One region of the Caloramator sp. CAR-1 genome, then DNA from elsewhere that is predicted to be linked to it. Evidence: riboswitches for the same ligand, from Rfam matches in the RefSeq annotation. Region 1 holds a riboswitch; the other holds the start of a gene.

Region 1 (3,192 bases):
AGAGTTAAAAGAAGTCTGGATTGTAACCACCAACAAAAATATTTGTACTGAGACTATACGGAAGATAATTCATAAAAGGTGGGACATTGAAAATAATGTATTTCACCAATTGAAAACAGAGTGTCATTTTGATCATTGCTATTTGCATAGCCCTACGGGCATAGAGGCTATAGTTGGATTCATGATAATAGCCTTTAACTTAACCCAATTATACTTTTTTAGAAACATTCGAGGATTCAGAGAAAAAAGGCTTTTGCAGATAAATATAATAGAAGATTTGAAAGATGAAATGTTGATAATTATGAATTGGATTAATCCAATTTTTAACACTGCATAGTCGATAATAAAATTGGAAATACAGCTTTTCATTATGATGGGGAGGGGGAAGGTGTATCTATATACATGGCCTACGGCCTTTTTCCCTTCCAAAATTTCAATAAAATAGAAAAAATCTAATTTCCTATAAAGAAAAAAGCTTTACTGGAAATTAGATGCGAAATCTCTGATTATTATTTGATAATTCGACATTTTTTATTATATATGATAAATTTAAATTAATCAAATAGTTTTCATAAATTTTTATACCATCTTTTATATAGTCAATCCATGAAATAACATGATATTTCCCATTAATATCTACATAAGTTGCCGTTACGTTTTTAGCATTCAGTGCTTTAACCAAATTTTCAGCATTCTTTCTTTCATTAAAACAGCCTAATTGGACTAAATAAAATGTTACCTTTTGATTTGTATCTATTTTAATATCATCGTGATTTTCAACCCTTTTAGAAGTAAACATAATTTTTCGATCTATCATAAATGCAAAAATTGTTGAAAATATAAAAATAGTCAGAAACATTATTATGATATTTTTCTTAAAATCATTTTTTTCTTCCAATTGGACCCTAATATATCTCATACCCTCAACCCCTAATTTAATACAGAAAAATAGATAGAGCATTGCTCTATCTTAATATTCTGACTGCACCTCTATATCTTTTTGAATAATAGGGTTCACTTAAGCTTGTTATAGTAACGTATCCCTTACCAGACGATGCATGAATAAACTTACCATTTCCTATGTAAATGCCAACATGCGATATTCCCCTTTTGGATGTTTGAAAAAACACTAAATCCCCCGGCAACAATTGTGATTTTAAAATTTTTTGTCCTGACGTAAACTGTCCATAAGAACTGTGGGGCAACTCTATCCCAAAGGATTTAAAAACATAAGATGTGAAACCTGAGCAGTCAAAGCCCGAAGGTGATTGTCCAGACCACTTATATCTTATCCCTAAAAATCTTTTAGCATAACTAACCAGCTGTGGTCCTCTTGATATTGCTTGTCGATTATTCCTCGCATCATTAATATTAGCATTGACTTTAAAATTAAATAAACAAACAGTTAAAAGTAAAATTGTTGGTAAAAACATTCTTTTTCTTTTCATTATTCTGCTCCTTCCTATGCCTCCGGAGTTAGCTGACGGGTTCGGGAAGAAGGAATTCCCTACTGATAATACTTATCAGATTCACCCCAAAATATGGTTCCTCCGTACCCATTTGGGATTCGGCATTATCTCTCAACTATTATATCAATATGCGTAAAATTTGTTCAATATATGTTAAAAAAATTTAATTATTAAAATCCTAATTCCTGTTTTACTAAGATAATAATTCCCCTTCCCTTTACGTTTTGTCTATAAGTTACTACATAGTGATTGCAAATTCTCTCTGGGGAATTACAATCTAAACATATCCCTTTCTCAACACATGGCGTTTTTCTTGATAGTCTTTTTGCATTTATTGGAGATGCATAATTTCTAACTCTTGTGTATGCTTCATTAAGATCCCTAACAATTTTATTTATTCCAGCAATAATAATAACTTTTTTAGGGCCATATATCATTGCCGCAACTCTATTGCCGTTACCATCTAAATTTACAAGATATCCTTCCTCAGTAATAGCATTTGAACTTGTTATGTAATAATCAGCAAAAAACGATTTTCTGTAAAGTTCCGCAATATCATCAGGAGTTAAGCCTTCTTTATATCTATCTAGCAGTGTTATATTACATTTTCTAAGATATTCTATTATTCCTCCGTCAATTAGAGTCATTGAACCTCCAAAGGATACAGTGCTCTTCTCTTCAATAATATTCTTTAATATTTCCTTTACATTTTCTATGTCTTCAGCAATAAAAACTTCATAATTATTTTTTTCAAGTGATTGTTTTACCCTTTCTAATTTCTTTTCCAAATACCAATTTACATTTTGATTCATTTATTTTACCCCCTTTACCAATATATTAACTGGTCTATCTTTTAATTTGAAATAATTTGATACTCTTTCGATGGTATAACCATTTTTAAGCCAAAAATTTTTACTGCCTTTGTTTTCCTCTGACACAACTACGCAAAACCTTTGTATACTATACATAGTTTTTAAATAATCTTCTACTAGACCGAGGATATAAGTTCCTAATCCTTTATTTCTTAATTCATATTTTAAAATAAAGGTCATAAACCACGCCTCGTGAATAGATTTTTTTTCTACTCTTCCTTTAATTATTCCCACCATTTTAAAATCTTGATATATTCCGCAAAAAAATTCTAAAGGATTAACAAGACTTTCCATATACCTTTCTTTTATAAATCCCAAATCAATTTTTTTATTAATTCCAATAGCTTCTAGATTACTTTCATCAGAATTAATGCATTCCACAACATCCTTTAAGGAATCTAAAGAAACATTTTTAATAACAATGCTTTTGTGGAAAATATTTATATGTAACAACCTATCACCTACTTAAATATTTACTATTTATTTATATTCAACACAAATGTGTAAAATCCTTTTAAAAATTATTGTTAAAAATATAACTTATCATTTATTATATGGCTCTTTAGATTAGACAAAATGTGTATTTATTCTGTTTGAGGTATAAAAAAAAAAAAGACCTTGTTATACAAGGCCTACATGTTCAATTTGGTGCGGAGAGCGGGACTTGAACCCGCACGGGATACCCACACGCCCCTCAAACGTGCGCGTCTGCCGATTCCGCCATCTCCGCTTGACACAATATATATTAGCAAAATTAATCTTTTTTGTCAACACTTTTTATAAAATTTCGTTTTGATAAATCCATTTATAAATCATATAATATTTTTTTACTTTTTTAATGTATAGTTTTG
Region 2 (3,192 bases), on a different contig from region 1:
AAAAGATAATCATCTGGAAAATAGTCTAATAGAGTATATGGCGGCTGTCCAGGTTGTCTTCCATCAAAGTGCCTTGAATAATTTTCTATGCCTGTGCAGTATCCAACTTCCCTTAGCATCTCAATATCATATTTTGTCCTTTGCATTAATCTTTGGGCTTCAAGAAGTTTCCCATTGTCCATAAGTTCTTTATATCTTTCCTCAAGCTCCCTTTCTATCGATTCAATTGCCCTTTCAATTTTTTCCTTTGATGTGGCATAGTGGGATGCCGGATAGATGGAAACGTGATTTCTCTCTGCTAATATTTCTCCAGTTAAGAAATCTATCTCACAAATTCTATCTATCTCATCTCCAAAAAACTCAACCCTTATTGCCTTCTCATTGGAGGATGCTGGAAAAATCTCAACAACATCTCCCCTAACTCTAAAGGTTCCTCTATGAAAATCTATATCATTTCTTTGATATTGAATATCTATAAGTTTTCTAAGAACATCGTCCCTATCCTTTTCCATTCCAACCCTTAATGATAAAACTAAGTTTTTATACTCAAAGGGATCTCCAAGGCCATAAATACATGAAACTGATGCAACTATAATGACATCCCGCCTTTCAAACAAAGCCGATGTTGCCGAGTGTCTTAATTTATCTATCTCATCGTTAATAGATGCATCCTTTTCAATGTAGGTATCGCTTTGGGGAACATAAGCTTCAGGTTGATAATAATCGTAGTAACTAACAAAATATTCAACAGCATTATTAGGGAAAAACTCTCTAAACTCGTTACAAAGCTGTGCAGCAAGGGTTTTATTATGGGCAATAACTAAAGTAGGCTTTTGAACCCTTTCTATTATATTTGCCATAGTAAAAGTCTTACCAGAACCTGTTACCCCTAAAAGAGTCTGACATCTATCTCCCCTTAATATTCCATCAACCAGCTTTTCTATAGCCTCAGGCTGGTCGCCTGTTGGTTTAAATTTTGAAACTATTTTAAATTCACCCATATTTTCACCTCAAGAACAAATGTTCGCAATTTGATTATATTCCTTTATCTTTTTATAGTCAAATATAATTTTACACTAAATATAATTATTAGCAAGTAACAATAATTTCTTGTCGATCAAGCCATCATTTTTATACAAGAATTTACAAATGTAAGTTTTTGTATAATTTTTTACTTTAACATATTCACTTTAAGTTAAAGTTCCACTTGAAGAAAATAATGTAAATATGTTCCATTAATTTCTATTGACAAGCCTCTATAAATAAGGGATAATATAAGAGAAATTTTGCCGAATGTCCTTTTGGACAACGGGGGATTATCCTTTGGGGTGAATCCAATTATTTGGTAGGGACACTCTCTTCCCGAACCCGTCAACTAACCTCGTAGGCATAGAGAGGTGATACAAATGAAAAAGCTCATATCAATCTTACTAATTATTTTGCTAATTTTTAACGGAGAGACATGGACAAGCGTCCAGGCTGCACCTTCTAAAAAGACTTCAAGGGCCGTAAAGAAATCTTCAGCAGACACAACAACGAAAAAAGTTAATAAATCTTCTTCAAAAACAGCTTCAAAGAAAAAGAATACTACTATAAGAAGTAAAACATCAAAAACTAGCAAAACAAAAATAGCCACTTCTAATAAAAAGAAGGCTCCAAAAAAAGTTACAACTAAGTCCACTGCAAAAAAAAGATTATCAACTAAGTCGACAACCAGAAGAATCGTAGCTTCAAGAAGTGCAGCTGGATACGGTGAACTTTTAGATTGGTCAGTAGCAAAGGAAGTATTTTCTATAGGTTCTAAAGCCAGGGTTATAGACCTTTTAACAGGAAAATCCTTTTATGTTATAAGAACATATGGACATTTACATGCCGACGTTGAGGCAGCTTCAAAGGAAGATACCGAAATAATAAAGGACATATGGAATGGATTTTCTTGGGAAAGGCGCCCTGTTATCGTTGAAGTTAATGGAAGAAGAATTGCAGCATCTATGACATCTATGCCCCATGCAGGCGTTGACTCAGCACCAGAAGGAAAAATAGTAAATGGTCGTTCAGGTGGTTACGGCCGTGGAATGAATTTAGATAAAATAAAAGGAAACGGAATGGACGGCCACATTGATATACACTTTTTAAATAGTAGAAGACATAAGGATGGTGCAGTAGACAAAGATCATCAAGAAATGATTAAAAAAGCTGCTGGATTTTAAGAAAATGAGCTCTAAAGGATTAAACCCCTTTAGAGCTCATTGTATTATACATTTCTATCAATGTCTTAGTTATTCTTATCCTTAATGCATTGACGTTATTAAAATCCATTGCATTGATATAATATTTTTCTAGTTCATCGTGGAGCTGTTTAATGTTAGTATAAATCTTCTTAGCTTTATTTATCTCCTCAGCATATTCCCTTTCGATTGCCTTTATTGGGTCTTCATTCTCATGGACGATATTCGTATCAATACAAGTAAACATGTCAACAACCTTATCATCAAGTTCAGGTTCAAAAACATGGGGTGCAGTTCCATCAAGTAGAGCAAAATCTAGTTCTCTAATTATTATCATATCAATGCTTGATGGATCAAAGGCACAATGATAAAATTCAACATCGTAACCTTTATTAAGTGCAGCCTGAGCAATCTTTTTTGTCATTGTTGATTTTCCTGTCCCCGGTCTTCCCTTTACTATATATCTATTTTTAATATCCTGCGTTAAATTGTCATAATAGCATACTTGTCCTTGTGGTGTCATAGCCCCTGCAAACCTGTGCCATTCTTTAGGTTTTTTATGGGTGCAACCTTTAATAACTTCATCAATTAACCTATCAGTGATTTCATTTGCCTTATTAAAATCCATTCCCTTTAAATATTCCTTTTCCCATTTATCGTGAATTGATTTAGCAACTCTTAGATGTTTAAAAAATGCTTTGTATTGATTTTCTATCTCATCAATATAAAATTTTATAATATCCCTTCTACTTCTTAAGTAATCGATATCCCAATACTCGCCAAAATCAAGCAATCTCTCAACTGCCCCAGGATATTTAGGATCAATAACATGGGGTGCAGTTCCATCGACAATTACAACATTGATATCGTTAATTACAATTGCATCAAGTGAATCCTTATCAGCTGAGCAGTGAACAAAGTCAACGTTCATTCCTTCCTTTAAAAGTTCTTCTCCGATAAGTCT

The links. A riboswitch is a leader RNA that binds a small molecule or an ion and turns the genes downstream of it on or off. The one in region 1 is predicted to bind cyclic di-AMP.
Region 2: another riboswitch for cyclic di-AMP. It lies ahead of Q3V94_RS09125 (hypothetical protein); the one in region 1 lies ahead of Q3V94_RS03945 (C40 family peptidase).

The regions. Positions count from the first base shown of each region.
Region 1 is NZ_JAUONW010000012.1:45,714-48,905, forward strand. Features, by position in the region: gene Q3V94_RS03935 (transposase) at 1-337, shown strand, start outside; gene Q3V94_RS03940 (SPOR domain-containing protein) at 488-817, opposite strand; gene Q3V94_RS03945 (C40 family peptidase) at 966-1,448, opposite strand; cyclic di-AMP (ydaO/yuaA leader) riboswitch at 1,451-1,583, opposite strand; gene Q3V94_RS03950 (lactate utilization protein) at 1,640-2,281, opposite strand; gene Q3V94_RS03955 (GNAT family N-acetyltransferase) at 2,282-2,794, opposite strand; tRNA gene Q3V94_RS03960 (tRNA-Leu) at 2,988-3,071, opposite strand; gene Q3V94_RS03965 (lytic transglycosylase domain-containing protein) at 3,119-3,192, opposite strand, start outside.
Region 2 is NZ_JAUONW010000030.1:18,541-21,732, forward strand. Features, by position in the region: gene uvrB (excinuclease ABC subunit UvrB) at 1-1,001, opposite strand, end outside; cyclic di-AMP (ydaO/yuaA leader) riboswitch at 1,278-1,404, shown strand; gene Q3V94_RS09125 (hypothetical protein) at 1,407-2,210, shown strand; gene Q3V94_RS09130 (PRK06851 family protein) at 2,230-3,192, opposite strand, start outside.